DNA from 3 places in the Mesorhizobium sp. P2_B5 genome. Region 1 is predicted to be linked to each of the others. Evidence: predicted binding sites of a transcription regulator. Region 1 holds the regulator's gene; each other region holds the start of a gene.
What was found. Region 1 encodes LexA, which represses DNA repair genes until DNA is damaged. Its sites were predicted from a motif close to TGTTCNNNNTGTGTTCNG; they were not measured.

Region 2: dinB (DNA polymerase IV) is a predicted target of LexA. The motif match lies at 1,495-1,512, and genes of this name have one in related genera.
Region 3: AC1D1N_RS03425 (ImuA family protein) is a predicted target of LexA. The motif match lies at 3,283-3,300, and genes of this name have one in related genera.

What each region holds. Positions count from the first base shown of each region.
Region 1 covers NZ_JBFUDJ010000003.1:220,700-227,071, forward strand. Annotated here, with positions in the region: gene trpC (indole-3-glycerol phosphate synthase TrpC) at 1-665, shown strand, start outside; gene moaC (cyclic pyranopterin monophosphate synthase MoaC) at 668-1,150, shown strand; gene AC1D1N_RS13750 (molybdopterin molybdotransferase MoeA) at 1,150-2,355, shown strand; gene lexA (transcriptional repressor LexA) at 2,473-3,225, shown strand; gene AC1D1N_RS13760 (ComEC/Rec2 family competence protein) at 3,232-5,667, opposite strand; gene gltX (glutamate--tRNA ligase) at 5,792-6,372, shown strand, end outside.
Region 2 covers NZ_JBFUDJ010000006.1:318,597-324,968, reverse strand. Annotated here, with positions in the region: gene AC1D1N_RS21585 (hypothetical protein) at 1-626, opposite strand, end outside; gene AC1D1N_RS21580 (hypothetical protein) at 1,106-1,435, opposite strand; gene dinB (DNA polymerase IV) at 1,571-2,812, shown strand; gene AC1D1N_RS21570 (excalibur calcium-binding domain-containing protein) at 2,816-3,085, opposite strand; gene AC1D1N_RS21565 (sensor histidine kinase) at 3,366-4,670, shown strand; gene AC1D1N_RS21560 (response regulator) at 4,667-5,314, shown strand; gene AC1D1N_RS21555 (hypothetical protein) at 5,488-5,925, opposite strand; partial or broken gene AC1D1N_RS21550 (DUF924 family protein) at 6,226-6,312, shown strand.
Region 3 covers NZ_JBFUDJ010000001.1:663,412-669,783, forward strand. Annotated here, with positions in the region: gene AC1D1N_RS03405 (DUF4153 domain-containing protein) at 1-911, opposite strand, end outside; gene AC1D1N_RS03410 (HpcH/HpaI aldolase/citrate lyase family protein) at 1,296-2,171, shown strand; gene AC1D1N_RS03415 (DUF1737 domain-containing protein) at 2,234-2,440, shown strand; gene AC1D1N_RS03420 (metallopeptidase family protein) at 2,722-3,144, opposite strand; gene AC1D1N_RS03425 (ImuA family protein) at 3,323-4,357, shown strand; gene AC1D1N_RS03430 (DUF6504 family protein) at 4,299-5,771, shown strand; gene AC1D1N_RS03435 (error-prone DNA polymerase) at 5,768-6,372, shown strand, end outside.

The DNA.
Region 1 (6,372 bases):
GATCGGGCAACTTTGCCCTGATAGCCGAGATCAAGAAGGCGAGCCCTTCCAAAGGGTTGATCCGTGCCGATTTCGACCCACCGACGCTGGCGCAGGCCTATGAAAAAGGCGGCGCCGCCTGTCTTTCGGTGCTGACCGATGCGCCGTCCTTCCAGGGCGCGCCGGAATTTCTAACAAACGCCCGCAAGGCGGTGTCGCTGCCCGCGCTGCGCAAGGATTTCCTGTTCGATCCCTACCAGGTCTACGAGGCGCGCGCCTGGGGCGCCGACGCCATCCTGATCATCATGGCCAGCGTCGACGATGCCTTGGCGAGCGAATTGGAAGCGACCGCATTCGAGCTCGGGATGGATGCGCTGATCGAGGTGCATGACGAAGCCGAGACCGAGCGCGCGCTAAAACTGTCGTCGCGGCTGATCGGCATCAACAACCGCAATCTGAGGACGTTCGAGACCAGTCTTGAAACCTCCGAGCGGCTGGCATCCATGGTGCCGGGCGGCCGCTTGCTGGTCAGCGAGAGCGGCATTTTCACCCACGACGACTGCCTCAGGATGCAAAAGGCCGCCATCGAAACCTTCCTTGTCGGCGAGAGCCTGATGCGGCAACAGGATGTGGCGGCGGCAACGCGCCTGCTTCTGACGGGCAAGACGCCGGCAGAGGCCGTCTGAGGATGCCAGCGGCCCTCACCCATCTCGGCGCCAAGGGCGAGGCCAACATGGTCGATGTCGGCGACAAGGCGGAGACGACGCGCACGGCAGTCGCCGAGGGCTTTGTCTCGATGCGGCCTGAAACCCTGAAGATGATCCTCGACGGCGACGCCAAGAAGGGCGACGTGCTGGGCACAGCGCGCATCGCCGGCATCATGGCAGCCAAGAAGACGCATGAGCTGATCCCGCTCTGCCATCCTCTGCTGTTGACCAAGGTGTCGGTCGACATCGAGCCGGACGCGGCGCTGCCCGGCCTCAGGGTCACCGCGCTCGCCCGCGTCACCGGCAAGACCGGGGTCGAAATGGAAGCGCTGACCGCGGCCTCGGTGGCATGCCTGACTATCTACGACATGGCCAAGGCGGCCGATCGCGCCATGGTGATTTCCGGCATAAGGCTGGTGGAGAAGACCGGCGGCAAGTCCGGCGACTACAAGGCGGGCGCCTGATGGCGCTGGTTCCGGTGGCCGAGGCGCTGGAGCGCCTGCTGGAAGGCGCTGCGGCGCTGCCGGGTGAAAGCATCGCCCTGGCGGATGCGGCCGGCCGGGTGCTGGCGGAACCTGTCGTGGCGCTGCGCACCCAGCCGCCCTTCAACGCGTCCGCCATGGACGGCTATGCCGCGCGGGCACAGGATGTGGCATCCGCCCCGGCGCGGCTTTCGGTGATCGGCATGGCGCCCGCAGGACGCGGCTTTGACGGCACGGTCGGCAAGGCTGAGGCCGTGCGCATCTTCACGGGCGCGCCGCTGCCTGAAGGCGTCGACACCATCGTCATCCAGGAGAATGTCCGCGACCTTGGCAATGGCCATATCGAGGTCACCGAGCCGACCGCAAAAGACCGTAACATCCGCCGCCGTGGTCTGGATTTTGCACAAGGCGACGTCCTGCTGGAAAAAGGCCGCGAGCTCGATCCGGCAGCACTCTCGCTGGCGGCATCGGCCAATCACCCGACCCTGAACGTGGTGCAACGGCCGCTGGTGGCCATCATCGCAACCGGCGACGAGTTGCTGCCGCCGGGCAGTGCGCTTGGCCCCGACCAGATCATCTCGTCCAACGCCTATGGCGTCGCGGCAGCCGCGCAGTCGGTCGGCGCGCGCGCGCTCGATCTCGGTATCGCGGCCGACCGCAAGGAAGCGATCGCAGCACTGGTGAAAAAGGCTGTCGCGGCAAAGGCGGACGTCATCGTCACGCTCGGCGGCGCTTCGGTCGGCGACCACGACCTCGTGCATGACGTGCTGACCGGCGAAGGCATGAAGCTCGATTTCTGGAAGCTCGCAATGCGCCCGGGCAAGCCGCTGATGTTCGGGCGTCTCGGCGACATCAGGTGCATCGGCCTGCCCGGTAATCCCGTGGCGAGCCTGGTCTGTTCGCAGCTGTTTTTGAAGCCGCTTTTGGCGCAGCTCGGCGGCCGCACGTACCGGCAGGACATCCGCCCGGCGCAGCTTGGCGCCGCGATGCCGGCCAATGATCTGAGGCAAGACTATGTGCGCGCCGTGGTGAGCGAAGAAACCGGCGCACGGGTGGCGACGCCGTTCGGCATCCAGGATTCCTCGATGCTGAGAATGCTGGCCGACGCAAACGGCTTGATCGTGCGCGAGCCCTTCGCTCCGGCCGCCGCCGCGGGTGCCGCCTGCAGCGTCCTGATGTTACGCTGAACAAAACGTCAACACATTCATTAAACTTTAAAAGGTTGCGGAACACAACTGGAACAGATAGTGTTTGTTCTGGGTTTGTTTTTTCCGATTCTGGTTTCAGAACCCGTGGGAGCCGCGATGCTGACGCGCAAACAACATGAACTTCTGATGTTCATCCATGAACGCCTGAAGGAGAGCGGAATCCCGCCGTCTTTCGACGAGATGAAGGAGGCGCTCGACCTCGCGTCCAAGTCCGGCATTCACCGCCTGATCACGGCGCTTGAGGAGCGCGGCTTCATTCGCCGGCTGCCGAACAGGGCGCGTGCACTGGAAGTGCTGCGGCTGCCCGACTCGATCGCACCCGGCCTCAATGCGGCGAAGAAGTTCTCGCCGAGCATCATCCAGGGCAGCCTCGGTCAAGGCGGTCAGGGGCAAGGCGGTCTCGGCCGCCAGATCAAGCCGGCCTCCTCGTCTCGTTCGATGTCGGCCGGCAATGACGACGCCGTTTCTGCGGTGTCGATCCCGGTGATGGGCCGCATCGCCGCCGGTGTGCCGATCGACGCCATCCAGCACCAGACGCATTCGATCTCGGTGCCGCCGGACATGATCATGGGCGGCGAACACTACGCACTTGAGGTCAAGGGTGACTCGATGATTGAGGCCGGCATTTTCGACGGCGACACGGTCATCATCCGCAATGCCGATACGGCGAGCCCTGGCGAGATCGTGGTGGCGCTGGTCGATGAAGAGGAAGCGACGTTGAAGCGCTTCCGCCGCAAGGGCGCCTCGATCGCGCTGGAAGCCGCCAACCCGGCCTACGAAACCCGCATCTTCGGGCCGGACAGGGTCAAGGTGCAGGGCAAGCTGGTCGGCCTGATCCGGCGCTACTGAGGCGGCTTACTTTTCGCGCTGCTGGTAAGGCGGCAGACCGCGTGCTTCGCGTGAGAAGCGGCGTTGCTCGTGCCAGGGACGATAGGGTTTGTCGACGGCGAAACGGATCATTGGCGCTGTCGCGGCCGATTGTGGGTCGAAGAAGACGGCGGCACTGCCATCGCGGGCAAGTTGCTTCTTGGTCACGACCAGCACCAGCGGGTCGCGGCACGGATTGTAGGCAGTGGCGTCGTCGATGACGATCAGGCTCGCGAAAGCGCAGGCTGGCCGCGCTGTGTTGCGGTCTTTTGCCAGCGCGATGATGGCTCCGGTCAGGTGCCGGGCAATGCAGAGATTGCCTGTGCAATAGAAAGGCGAGCCTGGCGGCAGGTCGAGCGGGTCTAGATCGAACCGCGTGTCCGTTGCCTCGAAAATCTCAGGCGGGATTATGGTTTCGGCCCTCAGCGCGCGTTTCCAGTTGTCTGTGGTGAATTCGTTGGAGCGTTCGCGATTGAGGGCGAGCTCGCCGCCTCCGATCGGCACGGCCACCAGGTGCGCATCCTCGGAGATGAGCACATCGGGCGTGCGCACCTGTGGCACAGTCAACAGGCCGGCCAGCGCAAAAGGCACGGCCGCCAGCCTCAGCCAGGTGGTGGCCATGGTGGCGATGACGAGCGCGACCGCCACCAGCAGCACCGAGCGGATAGAGATCAGGCCGACGGCATCGACCGGCGAACGTTCGGAAATCCAGGCGCAGATGGCGATCATCGCCGCCAGGCCCTTGCCCATCAAATAAAGGAACGGTCCATCGGCGCCGAACGGCATGGCCAGCGCGCTGAGCACGGCGAAGGGCATGACGATCAACGACACAATCGGCATCACGGCCAGATTTGCGAGCAGGCTGAGTGGCGACACGCGCTGAAAATGCCAGATGGCAAACAGCAAAGTGGCGCTGCCCGCGATGATCGATGTCATGGCGAGGCCGCCCATGGCCAGCAGGAATTTTCGCGACAGAAAGCCGACGAACGAGCGCCTTGCGGGCGGCGTTCTCACCTTGTCGGCGCGGTAGTCGGCCCAGCCGGCATAGGCGCCGACAAGGGCGGCGGTGGCGGCAAACGACATCTGGAAACTCGGGCCGACAACCTCATGCGGCGACACCAGGATGACGGCGATGGCCGAGATCGCCAGATTGCGCATGGTCAGCGCTGCGCGATCAAACAGCACCGCGACAAGCATGACCGCCAGCATAATGAAGCTGCGCTCGGCGGCAACCACGATGCCTGAAATGACGAGATAGGCGGCGATGGAAACAAGCGCCGCGGCGGCGGCATATTTCTTGACAGGCCGGCGCGAGGAGAAATCGGGAAACAGCGCGAAGGCGCCGCGCAACAATGCCATGATGGTGCCGGCGACCAGCGCCATGTGCAGGCCGGAAATGGAGATGATGTGGTAGATGCCAGTGCGCCGCATAGCCTCGTTGACCTCGTCCGGAATGCCGGCGCGAACGCCGACAATGAGCGCCGCGGCAATCTCGCCTTCGGCGCCGCCGATCTTGCCCCTGATATGGTCGGCAATGTTTTCGCGCGCATTCTCGATTGCCGAAGAGAGCCGTGCGGTCAGCGGCGGCGGGCCCTGCGAAGCAATGGTTTTCGGATTGCCGAGAAAGAAGCCGCTGCCGCCGATCCCGGCGAAATAGCTGTCGAAGGAGAAATCGTAGCTCTCCGGTCGCACCGGACCCGTCGGCGGCAACAGTCTGGCATAGCCGGTGATGAGGGAGCCGGCGGTCATATCGGCCGGAATCCCACGCGCCGAGAGCCTGACCCGCTCCGGCGCGTAGTGCAGCTTTGGGTGAGCGGTGGAAACAATGTCGAGCGTCAGCCTGACGCGGCCGTTTTCCATCTCCTCAAGGCTGACGACGCGTCCGGTCAGCCGTGTCTGGATCTCGGAGCCCAGCATTTGCGTTCCGGCGCGCCAGGTCTCGACCTTGGCGGCGACCACCCCAAGCGCGCACAGCATCGCGGCCACGCAGAGCAGATGCGTCTTCGGCCAGGACCGCGCGACGGCTGCGCAACAGGCCATGAGCAGCACAATCGCGATTGGTTGGGCAAAGCCCGGCTCGCTGGCCAGCGAGAAATAAATGATGACGCCGGCCGCCAGGAAAACCGGCACCAGCAGGAAAGCGACGCCGCGGTCGAGTTCGGTGCCGGCAGCCACGGCAACGCTGCGACGGATTGCTGGCCATGTCGAACGGCGCAGCAGCCTACGCAAACGGATGGCGGATCCGGGCACGGCGACCGGCACCGACGCAGTGTCATCCGGAGACAAAGGCCGGAGGCCAGGCCGCGTCTCGGGCAGCGCGACGGGCATCGGCTCGGCATAGGGACTGTCGGCAAACAGGGAGCGTTCGTTGACGCTTGTCGCAGCGCCCTCGCCTTGATCCTCGCCCCGGCCACGTCCAGCCATCGGGTCTGCCCCTTGCGCCCCAGACCCCCTATGCTACATGAACGCGCAAAGCGCGAAAGTCCGCGCGATCACGCCCCCCGTTTTCTAGCCTTGCCCGAGAATTGCAATGTCCAACAAAATTGCCATGTCCAACAGGGTGGTCACCCGTTTTGCCCCCTCGCCCACCGGCTACCTGCATATCGGTGGCGCGCGCACGGCGCTGTTCAACTGGCTGTATGCCAAGCACACCGACGGCACGATGCTGCTGCGCATCGAGGACACCGACCGCGAGCGTTCCACGGAAGCGGCAACCCAGGCCATTCTCGATGGGTTGACCTGGCTCGGCCTGTCCTGGGACGGCGAGGCCGTCTCGCAGTTCGAGCGTGCGCCGCGCCACCGCGAGGTGGCGGAGGAGTTGGTGCGCCTGGGCAAGGCCTATTACGCCTACGAAACACCGGCCGAGCTCGAGGCGATGCGCGAGGCGGCGCGCGCCAAGAGCCTGCCGCCGCGCTATAATGGTGCGTGGCGCGACCGCGACCCCTCCGAGGCGCCCGCCGGAGTCAAAGGCGCCATCCGCATCAAGGCGCCGACCGAGGGCGAGACCGTGGTGCATGACCGCGTGCAGGGCGAGGTGCGCTTCCCCAACAAGGATCTCGACGATTTCATTATCCTGCGCTCGGATGGTGTCCCGACCTACATGCATGCCGTCGTCGTCGATGACCACGA
Region 2 (6,372 bases), on a different contig from region 1:
GTAGCCGTATCGGCAGCCGTCTGCGCCGCGGCAGCCGCCGCTTCAGCATCCGTGACCGCGGCCTCCAGATCCGCCATCGTTGCGTCCTGGGCCGCCTGCTCCTCGGGCGTTGGAGGCGTAATGGCATTCGCGGCGTCGAATAGTGCCTGCTGGTCAACCACCGCGGCCTGAGCCTCCGTCACCGCCGCATTGGCCTCGTCAACCGCGGCTTGGGCGTTCTTGGCAACTGCCGACGCCGTCACATAAGCCTGAACGCCGGCGAACTTCTTGCTCTTGGAGTTCATATAGGCGTTGATGTTGCGTTGCAGCGAGTTCAGCCGGCCAAGCTTGGCGTGGATGTTCTTTTCCTTGGGCGTCGCGGCGACTTCGACGTCATCGACAGCCTGGTCGTCAGTCGAGGCCTTCTTGCCGGCATGAGCCGATGCCGATTTGCCATGCGAAGCGCTGTTGCCGGATTTGCCGCTGCCGCTATTGCCGTTGCCGCTGCCATTGCCGTTGCCGCCGCCGTTGCCACCACCATGGCCGTGGCCTCCACCGTTACCGTTGCCACCAGCACCAGCCAGGGCCGGAGAGGCCAGAAGCGCAAACGCGGCAAGCGCCGCCAAAAGAGTTTTTCGGGATGTCATAATACCTCCTCGGGGGATAGCCCACCTCCGCCGACTCGCTATAGCAGCGCCATATGAGAATTTGCTAATTCGATGGAGTAAACTTTAGATAAATGTGGTTGCGATACGCGACAATCGGCCTGCAAAAGGCTGGAGACTGGTTCGTAACTAATTGAAATATAAGATAAATATGAAAATCGGAGAGCAGATCGGCCCTTTGCGCGACTGACGCCCTATACTGATCAGACCTTAGGCCCTATTGGCTGTGATACTTAGGTCGAAGCCACCGGAACCGCGACCGTCGTGGCGTAACTTATCGAGCAGGCGTCGAATGCTAGATACGACATCACCGGGCAGCCACCAACGTGGTGATCGAGCTTCCGGTAGAGCCGCTGAGGCGGATCGATTGAGCGCCAGAACGCAGGCTTTCGGAACACCGCCGATGGTCGATTGGGCCGCCCGGGAAGGACGGCCCTTTCAAGCGCTTGCGGCATCTGGGCCTATGGCATCAGCAGGATATCGGCGCCCGGCTGTTCGTCGAACAGCACGGCGCAGCCGCGCCTCAGCGCCACCGCAGACAGGGCATTGGCCACCGCCTCGTCCGGCGACACGAAATCGCCAGTCAGCACTCGCAATTCTTCAACCGCCTTGGCCATCGACACGCAGTGCCCGGCAACGCGATCGCTCGTGCAGGCGTCAACGACGCTGACGAGGTCGATCATCTCGAACTGGCCCATACCAGCCTCCACGAAACAGTGTCCCAACGAGACCATGAACGCCGTGGCGAGAGACAATGTTCCCTGCGCCCGGCGGGAAGGCAGATCAATCACGGCCGGTTCTCCAGCGAATTCACTGGAGGCAAGCGCCTCGCTTGACAGCGGACCCTGTTTGTTCTCTATTTGTTCGTCAAAACCACCCTAGCAACAGACGCGGCTAATGCTGCAACGCCCAAAGGAACGGCCGGGATGGAACCCACCATCCTGCATGCGGATCTCGATGCCTTCTATGCCTCGGTCGAGCAGCTGCTCGACCCGTCGCTCAGGGGCAAGCCGATTGCCGTCGGCGGCGGTGTGGTGCTGGCCGCATCCTACGAGGCCAGGGTTTTTGGCGTCCGCGGCGGGATGCCGGGGCGGCGCGCGCGGGAGCTTTGCCCGCAGTTGATCTTTGTCGGCGGAAATTTCGGCGAGTACCAGAGGCTGGGCGACGCCGCGATCAAAGTGCTCGACGATTTCACGCCGCTGGTCGAGCGCATCTCGATCGACGAGGCCTTTGCCGATGTCGCCGGCTGCACGCATCTGTTCGGGTCGCCGGCCAAGATCGCCGCCACGGTGCGGCGGCGTGTACGGGCCGAGCTTGGCCTGCCGATCTCGATCGGCGTGGCGCGCACAAAGCACCTGGCCAAGATCGCCTCGCAAGTGGCGAAACCCGACGGGCTGGTGGTGGTCGATCCGGCAACGGAGCTCGCCTTCCTGCACGACCTGCCGGTCGGGTTGATGTGGGGCGTCGGCCCGGCGACCAAAGCGCGGCTGGCCGAGATCGGCATCGAGACCATCGGCCAGTTGGCCAAGACCCACAGCGGCGCGTTGCGCCGGCTGCTCGGCCCCGCCGCCGGCGAGAAGCTGGCATCGCTGGCGTGGAACCGAGATCCGCGAAAACTCGAGACGCACCGGCGGGCGCATTCGGCCGGCGCGCAATCGGCGCTCGGCAAGCGGCCGGCCGAGGCCCATGTGTTCGGACCTGTTCTTCTGCATCTGGCAGACCGGGTCGCCAGCCGGCTCAGGGCAAAATCGCGGCCCGGCCGCACGGTGACGGTGCGGGTGCGTTTCGCCGATCTGCACGCGGTCACGCGCTCGGTGACGCTCGATCAGCCGATTTCGGCGACCGCGATGCTGGCCGAAATCGCCGAGGAACTGGTGCGCGGCGTGCTGGCCGCCAACCCTCGGGAGAAGACCATCTCGCTGCTGGCGATCTCGGTGTCGCAGCTGGAAGAAAGTGCCGAGCTGCAGCTCGAGCTGCCGCTCGGCCTCGATGACGAGAAGCAGCGGCCCGGCAGCAAAAAGGGCCTGGCGCGCTTTGGCGCCGACCGTGCCATCGACAAGATCCGCCAGCGCTTTGGCAGAGAGGCGGTCGGCTATGGCGCGGTGGCGCTGGAAGCCCGGCGCTCGGTCCCCGACGCCTTCCGCGAACTGGCGGAAAAGGAGCTGTGAAAACTATCGGCCGGTGCGCCAATAGCGATGCACCTTGACGCCGCTTGCATTTCTCCCATTCCAGGGCTCGCAAGCTATGCCGTCATGGTCGGCGTCGTGCGTCGGCCAGTAGCCCGGTTCTCCCATATGCGCAGGGGCCAGGCCGACGGCACGGGCAACGCTACAGTTCGGAAATGCCGCAAGGTGCCTGAGCACGGCCCAGGGCGAGTCGAACCGAACGCCCAGGAAGCCGGAAACGATGTAGCCGAACAACAGGATGAATGGGACCAGCATGGCCAGCCATCTCAACCTGCCCGACCTGCCGTGGGGGCGACGCATTGGCCAACGCAGGAACGGCAGGAGCATCATCCTTGGCAGCCAAACCTTTCCTTGGCGCAAAAAGTTGCACAGGCAATGTCGCAAACGCTGCACTGCCTCTATAACAGGCTTGGGTCGAGAAAGGCAGGACGTGCGATTGCTTGGGGTTTTCCTGGGAGAGTTCTTGCAGCGTTGGGGCAGACTGTCGCTGGCCCTGCAGTTCCTCATTGCCGGCGGTATCGGGCTGCTGGTGGTGATGCTGGTGGTCGGCCTGTGGGTGACCTCGCAAATTCGGCAAGGCGTCATGCGCAATTCCGCCGCGACCACGGCGCTCTATGTCGACAGCGTCATCGCACCGCTATTGCCAGACATGCGCAAAAGCCGCGAGCTCGACGATACCGTCAAGCGGGCGCTCGACGAGACGCTCGACCAGGGTGCACTCGGCAAGCGGCTAGCGTCGTTCAAGCTGTGGCGGCGCGACGGCACGATCCTCTACGCCAAGGATACGACGCTGATCGGCAAGGTGTTCGAGCCCAACGCCAACCTGGTCGCCGCCTTCAGCGGCAATGTCGTGGCCGAGTACAACGACCTCGACGACGATGCCGAGAGCCGATACGAGAAAAAGACTGAAGCTGGGCCGCTGCTGGAAATCTACAATCCGGTACGCGAACCCTGGTCGGGCGAAGTCGTCGCCGTTTCGGAGTTCTACGAGGTTGCCGACGGCTTCGAGTCGACGCTGAACGTCGCCCTATGGCAAAGCTGGCTGGTTGTGGCCGGCGCAACGGCGGCGGCATTGGCGCTTTTGTCGGGCATCGTCTTTCGCGGCAGCCGTACTATCCAAACCCAGCGGGCGGCACTCGAGGCCAAGATCGCCGAATTGCGGGCGCTGCTGTCACAGAATTCATCGCTGCGCCAGCGCGTGCAGCACGCCTCGCGCCGCGCCACCGCGCTCAACGAACGCTATCTCAGGCGCATCGGCGCCGATCTTCACGACGGGCCGGCCCAGCTCGTGGCGCTGGCGGCACTCAGGATGGACAGCCCGATCTTGCTTGATCCCGGCGCCCCCACCGCGCTGCGCGAAGCCGAGATCGCCAACATCCACAAAACGCTTGATGAAGCGATCCGCGAGATACGCGGCATCTGCAACGGTCTCGTCCTGCCGCAGATCGAGACGGCGGCGGTGCTCGACATATTGCGGCTGGTGGTCGCCGAACACCAACGGCGGACCGGAACCTCGGTTTCGCTGACGCTGCCAAAGCGCTTGCGCGAACCCGGCCCTTCCGAGAAGATCAGCATCTATCGTTTTGTCCAGGAAGGCTTGAACAACGCCTATCGTCACGGGAAAGGCAGGGATCAGGCGGTGAAAGCGGCAATGAAAGGCGGCAAGCTGTTCGTCGAGGTCCTCGACGGCGGTCCCGGATTCGACCCGGCAAGAAGCGAGGGCCTTGGGCTTGCCGGTCTCAGGGAGCGTATCGAGAGCATCGGCGGCCAGTTTGAAACTGTATCTGGCCCACAAGGCACACGACTGGTGATAACATTGTCCATTGAGGAGCAATCGTGACCCAAGCCATCCGCATTGCCATTGTCGACGACCATCCGTTGTTTCGCGAGGGCGTAGCGCGCAGCCTCGGCGAGATCGGCGGTTTCGAAGTGGTCGGCGAAGGCGCCAGCGCCGAGGATGCCGAAAGGCTGGTCGCGGCCATGCGGCCCGACATCGTGCTGCTCGACATCAGCATGCCGGGCGGCGGGCTCGCCGCCGCGGCAAACATCATGGCCGGGCACCCCGGCCAGAAAATCGTCATGCTGACCGTGTCGGAAGCCAATGCCGACGTTGCCCAGGCGCTCAATGCCGGCGCACGCGGCTATGTGCTGAAAGGTGTCGGTTCGAAGGCGCTGGCCGAAATCCTCAGCAATGTCGCGGCTGGCGAAAGCTATGTCTCGCCGACACTGTCGGCCCGGCTTCTGTCGGACCTGTTGCAGCCGGCGAATCGCAAGGCCGAACCCCTCCAGCAGCTCACCGGCCGCGAGACCGATATTCTGCGCCTGGTGGCGGAAGGCTTGAGCAACAAGGAAGTCGCCGCACGGCTTTCGCTGCAGGAGAAGACGGTCAAGCATCACATGACGCGGGTTCTGGCCAAGCTCAATGTCCGCAACCGCACCGAGGCGGCGCTGCTGATGCGCGAGGCGCGGGAGCGCGCGAGTTGACGCGCGGCGCAAGGAAGACACCCATCCGCGCCAGGCACTAAGGCAAAACACATCCGCGCGAAAGCGGCTAGAGCGCTTCACCGTTTCACGGAAACGGCGAACCGCTCTATCTCTTTGTTTTTACGCAATTCCCTAGGGAAAGCGCTCACACTTTTCCTGGAATTGCTCCAGCCTCACAAACTTTTCAAACGTGCCACATCGGCGGGGGTCGCCGCCCGCTCGATAATGGTGCGGTCGAGCGCATCCTTCATCGTGAACCGACCATTTTGGATCCGTTCCTTCATGCCGTTGGGATGGGTGACCGTGATGCCGGTGGCGTCGACCTCGACCTGGTCGCCGGTTGCAGAATTCACATGGCTGGCCTTGCCGGCGCCGGAATTGCCCTTGCCCTTGCCGTTACCGCCGCTGTTGCTGTTACCGTTTCCACCGCTGTTGCCGTTGCCGCCACTGTTGCCGCCGCCACCCCCATTGCCGCCGCCATTGCCGCCGCCACCCCCGCCGCCGCCGCCATTGCCGCCATCCTTGGCGAAGGCATTGCTGGCGGCAATCTTGGCGGCGCCGTCAAAGCTGAGGTGGTAGGGCACAAGAATCAGGGCGAGCGTTGTGGACACCCGCAAGGAAAGCCAGCAGAGTTGGCGCAATCGCGTAATCTGTTCTTCCCCTGACGGTCAGCGAAGACCAATCCGATTTGTCCACAACCGGAATGGCGTTGTTACTAAAACAGCACAAATCGACGGCCTTGCGAAAGCGGCTTACGACCCTTGTCTCGGCAAATACAGACCTTTTTTGTAAAATTGTCAGACTTAAGTCTATCTTTTGCAACCTCTAGCTGCATCCGGTCTGTTTGAGCATGCCGACCAGCCAGGCCAGGCCCGCATCCATCAACGCGACTTTCGGCACGATGGTGTTGACGCTTTCCGCACCGCAACCCGATCCTCGGCCGCGCCATGCAAAGCCAAGAACAATGCTTTCTAGATGAAGGTGGATTTGCGGGTTAGCGCATCGGCGACAAGAAAAGTCGAGACGGGATGACGGTACCGCAAAGGTTGACAGTGTCG
Region 3 (6,372 bases), on a different contig from region 1:
GCCAGCACGAAGCCGGCGGCGAGCAGCGCGGTGACGATTAGCGGATAGGCACCGCGATGCGCATAGGCGGCATAGCTCATGCCATCGGGAAGGGCGACCCCACCCCAGAGATAGGCGGCGTCGAGCCCGGTCTGCAGCGCAAACAGGGCGTTGAAGACGATCAGCGCGCGCAAGATGGCGCCTTTGCCGAAGACGATATCCTCGACGACATGCCGCTCCGATTTGGCCGCCGGCTGGGCGCCGGCAAGGTTCTGCCTCGGCCGCGGGATAAGACGCCGGAAGCGCGGCAGACGTGGCCGCAGCAAGGCCCAGACGCAGGCGAGCACGACCAGCCAGAAGGCAATCCGCGCCAGCTGGATGAGATCGAGGAGCTTCATCAGGTCGATCAGCGACAGCCAGTAGTCGATGACCGGATTGGCGGCGCCGAACAGCGTGAGGAAGACGGCGCCTAGCGTCAGCGGCATCACCCAGACCGCGATGGACGCGAACCGGATCCGGCGCCGGCCGAAGCGACGCGCCGTCTTGCGCCAGCGGATGAAATCCCGGATGAACCGCAGTGGCACCGCCAGCAGGAACAGCGCGATCTGGCCGGCAATGCGGGCGATGCGGTGTTGCAACCGCCCGGCCAGCGACAATGCAAACACCACCATGGCCACGAGCGCGACCGAGACCGACAGCGCGCTGACATTTTCAGCCAGCGGCAGCAGCGCGACCAACAGGCAGGCCGGCTTGAGCCACGGCATTGGGGAATTGAGGGCAGCGGGATGCACGGCGACAACCGCGCCGGCAGTCACGATGGCGAACAAAAGGACGGTAATGCCGGCAGGCTGGGCGTAAAAGAGAAAATCCGCCAGCGCGACGAGCAGGACGGCAATGCCGAAGCGGCTGCAAAAGCTGACGAACGATGTCATGCGCGGACTTTCCTGGTGGGCTGGATCCGGCCGACGGGCGGATGCTTGGGTATAAAGGGGAGCAGGCTTGCCTCCGGGCGATGGCGGGTCTCCGGCCGCGGCGGATCGACCAGCCACCAGCTTTCGCTGCGCAGTCGGTAAGGCAGGGACCAATGGTTGACGTTTCGCTGTTGCATGCCGCCCTTGTGGTGGCTGCGCATGGATACGGCAGGGCGCAGCGGAGGAGGTTTTCCGCAGACCCGTGCAGTTTTCGTGCAGGAACCAGCCCCCTTCTCCCCGTTCACGGGGAGAAGGTCCCGGCAGGGGGATGAGGGGCAGCGCCGACTTCGGGCAATCACCAGCCGCACCCTTGCCTCACCCGCCTGTAGCCGGCATAGATCGAGCATGGAACCCTACCGCCCGCGCCGCTCTGTACTCTACGTCCCCGCCTCCAACGACAAGGCGCTGGCCAAGATCGCGACGCTTACCTGCGATGCCGTGATTATCGACCTCGAAGACGCCGTTGCTCCCGCCGACAAGGTCGCGGCGCGTGAAAAACTGACGGCTATTTTCGCCAGCCGGCCGAAGCGGCGCTGCGAGATGATCGTGCGCGTCAACGCGCTGTCCAGCGAATGGGGCAACGACGATTTGCTGGCCGCGGCGCAATTCGAGCCCGACGGCATCTTGCTGTCCAAGGTCGCCACGCCGCGCGACATCCTCGAAGTCGGCGACGTGCTCGACGACAATTTTGCCCCCGATAGCGTCAAACTCTGGGCGATGATCGAGACGCCCAAGGCCATGCTCAACATCGGCGCCATTGCCGAACTCGGCCGCGACCCGGCCTCGCGCCTCAATTGTTTCGTTGCCGGAACGAACGATCTGGTCAAGGAGACCGGCATTCTGGCCACGCCCGACCGGCGCTACCTCGTACCATGGCTGATGCAAATGGTGCTGGCTGCCCGCGCCGGCGGCATCGACATGCTGGACGGCGTCTCCAACGATTTTCGCGACCTCGATGCTTTTGCGCGCGAGTGCACGGAAGCCGCCGCCATGGGGTTCGACGGCAAGACGCTGATCCACCCGGCCCAGATCGAAGCCGCCAACCGCGCCTTTGCACCGGCGCCAGATGCCCTGGCCGAGGCGCGCGCGGTGAAAGATGCCTTCGCCTTGCCGGAAAATGCCGGCAAGGGCGTGATTGCGCTGAGCGGCAGGATGGTCGAGCGGCTGCATCTGGCACAGGCCGAAAAACTGCTGGCGAAGGCCGCCGCCATCGGCGCATGATTGCCTAAGCCGGCTTTGAAAAGATCACGCCTCGACAAGACACTCACGACAGGACTTGAACCATGAGACTCTACCGCTTTTTATCTGCCCCCGACGATTCCACCTTTTGCCACAAGGTGACCGCGGCGCTGAACAAGGGCTGGCACCTCTACGGCTCGCCGACCTACGCCTACGACAAGAAAACCAAATCGATGCGCTGCGGCCAGTCGGTGGTGAAGGATATTGATGGCCAGGAATACGGGCCGGATACGAAGCTGAGCGACTGGTAGGGAAGACCGAACCCTCGCGTGTCTTCGTCATCTTAGGGCGAAGCAAGGAGCGAAGCGACGCGGCGCAGACCCTGGGATCCATGCCGCGACGCTGGTCGTAAAGTGCGACGGATGAGAATCCCGCTTGTGCGCGCACCGACGCTCGCTGCTGAAACCATGACCGGCGATGCGCTCGATTTCTTGCGTCGCCGGAGCACTGCACCACAGTCACGGCATGGATCCCAGGGTTTTCGCGACGGAGCTTCGCTCCTGCTTCGCCCTGGGATGACGAAACGTTGGGGCTACTCCGCCGCCTCTTCAATCTTCTCCATATCATCGTCCGACAGGCCGAAATGGTGGCCGATCTCGTGGATCAGCACGTGGGTGACGATGTCGCCCAGCGTCTCTTCGTTCTCGGCCCAGTAGTCGAGGATGGCGCGGCGGTAGAGGGTGATGCGGTTCGGGCCTTCGCCGGTCTGCGGATTCCAACGCTCGGCAATGCCGCGGCCCTCGAACAGGCCAAGCAGGTCGAACGGCGTCTCCAGCGACAGATCGTCCATGATCTCGTCGGTCGGGAACTCGGCGATCACGATGACGATCTCGCCGGTCAGCTTGCGAAAATCGTCCGGCAGATGCGCGTACGCCTCCAGCGCCAGAAACTCCATTTCCTCGATCGAGGGCGAGAGTTCGTCGTGCCAGGTGCGGGTCTTGTAGATGCGGGCCATGCGTTGTCCTTTGATCCCGGCATATAGGCTTTCGCACCGGACTCGGCAATGAAGCGGCAATTTCATGACGTCAATGGCTATAGAGGAATAAATTCCTTCTGACTCCGCTTGACTCTTGGGGCACCCTCTGGAATCTATAGGAACATAACAGGAACAATTGTGAGAGAAACTGACCGTCATGGCGACATCAGCCGTGGCGCGGGAGACTGTTTTTGCCCTGCGCCGCCAGATCGCGAAGATCGAGGGAACGCTGCCCGAGCGCCTGGCCGCGCCGGCTGGCGAGCGGCCTCGCGCGCGTGCTGACGGCGATGCCGGCGGGCCAGAATCCGATATCGCACCGGACATCACCATCATCCGGCGCGGCCTTGCCGTGGCGTCACCGGATGCCTTCCTGCCCACCGGCGTTGAACGCCTCGATGCCACACTCAGCGGCGGCCTGCCGAAAGCCGCCCTCACCGAGATCCATGGCCTCGAGACCCGCAATGCCGGGGCGGTCGCCGGCTTTGTGCTGTCGCTGGTCAGCCTGATCCTCAGGGGGCAGAGATTGCCCGTGCTGTGGATTGGCACGTCGGAGATTTTTCGCGAGGCCGGCTTTCCCTATGCCAGGGGATTGCAGGGCATGTTCGGCATCGCGCCGGAGCAATTGCTGTTTTCCGAGGCGGCGAAACTCACCGATGCGCTGTGGGTGGCCGAGGAAGCCGCGAAGATGACCGCGCTGGCCGCCATCATCCTCGAAATCCGCGGCAGCCCGCAGCGGCTCGACCTCACCGCAACGCGCCGGCTGCACGCCCGCGCGCAAAGCGCCGGCCGGCCGGTGTTTCTGCTGCGCCAGGCCGGCGAGGCCGAACCGACGGCGGCACCCGTACGCCTCATCGTGTCGGCCGCAGCGGCTGCAAGCCGCCGGACCATCGCAGGGCCGCTCGCCGGCTCGATCGGCCGCCCCGCCTTCACCGTCAGCATCGGCAAGAGCCGTAGCGCTCTGCCCGGACAATTCACACTGGAGTGGAACCCCGATGAACACAGTTTCGAAGAAAGACGGGAAGAACGGCCAGAGAATTCTGTCGCTGTGGTTTCCGCATCTCGGGGCGGAGCGGATCCTGCGCCAGCGTCTGGGACGGTCGTGGCGTTCCCGGCCGTCGGATCATTTGCCTCTGGTGATCAGCCATCGCGACCGCAGCGCCCAGCGCATATCGGCCCTCGACGAGCGGGCTGAGGCGCTGCACCTGAAGCGCGGCATGGGCATTGCCGACGCGCGCGCCATGCATCCCTCGATCGACATCGTCGAGGCCGACCCAGAAGCCGACCGAAGGCTGCTCGAAGGTCTTGCCGACTGGTGCGACCGCTACACGCCGCTGGTGGCGCTGGACGGCGCCGATGGGCTTTATCTCGACGTCACCGGTTGCACGCATCTGTTCGGCGGCGAGCGCGCCATGCTGGATGACATTCTTGCGCGCTTTTTCCAGCAGGGTTTCGATGTTCGCGCCGGGCTTGCCGCGACGCCGGGTGCTGCCTGGGCGGCAGCGCGCTTTTGCGGCGACCGCATCGTTCCCTCAGGCGAGGAGGAAGCGCTGCTTGCCCCTTTGCCGCTGGCCGCGCTACGCATCGAAGCCGATATCCGCGCCAGCCTGGAAAGTGTGGGCCTGCGCACCGCGGGCGCAGTCATGGCCGCACCGCGCGCACCGCTTGCCCGTCGCTTCGGCTCTACCTTGCTGTTGCGGCTAGACCAGGCGCTCGGCCGCCTCGACGAGGCGGTGTCGCCGCGCCTGCCGGTAGCGCCGCTTTCGGTCGAGCGCCACCTCGCCGAGCCGGTCGTGTTGACCGCCGAGATCGAGCGGCTGGTGGAAATGCTGGCGGTGACCCTGAAGGTCGACCTCGAGCGCCGCGGCGAAGGCGCCCGGATGCTGGCGCTGCTTTTGTTTCGCGTCGACGGCGCCGTCAGCCGCATCGCCGTCGGCACGTCACGGCCCCTGCGCGAGCCGAAGCTGATCCAGCGCCTGTTCCACGAGCGGCTGGCCGCGCTCGAGCAGGACATCGATGCTGGCTACGGCTTCGACCTGGTGCGGCTTTCCGTGTTGGCAGCCGCAGCCTTCGACATGCAGCAGGCCGATTTGACCGGAGAGGCGCAAGATGACGGCGCCGACATCGCGCTGTTTGCCGACCGCATCCGCGCCCGACTCGGCGACAATGCTGTGCTCAAAGCGGTCGCCGTCGAGAGCCATCTGCCGGAGCGCGCCGTCGCCACCATCCCCTTCTCGGAGGCGCCGCAACGGACCACGCCGCCGAAAAGATCGGACCGGAAAGACGCGCCGCCGACAACCATCTTCCCGCCGGAGCGGCCGATCCGGCTGTTCCGTTCGCCCGAGCCGATCGAGGTGCCGGCGACCGAAATGCCGGAGGGACCGCCGATGAATTTCCGCTGGCGCCGCGCGCTCTACCGGGTCGCCCACGCCGAAGGGCCGGAGCGCATCGCGCCGGAATGGTGGCAGAAGAGTGAGGAGGACGCGCCGACGCGCGACTATTTCCGCATCGAGGACAGCGACGGCCGCCGTTACTGGCTCTACCGCCAGGGGCTCTACGGCGCCGGCCAGCCTTCGCCGCGCTGGTTCATGCATGGGGTCTTCGCATGAACGCGCTGACCGTCATTCCCTATGCCGAATTCGGCATCCAGTCGAATTTCTCCTTCCTGCGCGGCGCCTCCAAGCCGGAGGAACTGGTGGTGGCGGCCAAATTCCTCGGCTTCTCCTCGATCGGGCTGGCAGATCGCAACACCGTCGCCGGCGTCGTGCGCGCCTGGCAGCAGGCCAAGGTCGAGAAGCTCGCCTACCACCCCGGCTGCCGGCTGGTGTTCGGCGACGGCACTCCGGACATTCTCGCCTATCCGCAGAACCGCAAGGGCTGGGGCCATCTCTGCCGCATGCTGACGCAGGCCAATCTGCGCGACGAGAACGAGAAGGGCGCGACCCTTCTCCAGCGCGGCGACCTGCTCGAATGGGGCGATCTTCTGTCGCTGGCGGTGATGCCGGATCTCTCGACGAATGCCGACGATCCCCTGGCATTGATCCGCCAGCTGAAGGATCGTTTTGGCGCCAACCTGCGGCTAGGCGTGGCGCCGGATTATCGCGGCAATGACCGCTTCCGCATCGAGCAGGCTTCCGCCATGGCGGAAGCCGCCAGCGTGCCGCTGATGGCGACCAACGATGTGCTCTACCACAGCGCCGAGCGGCGCTC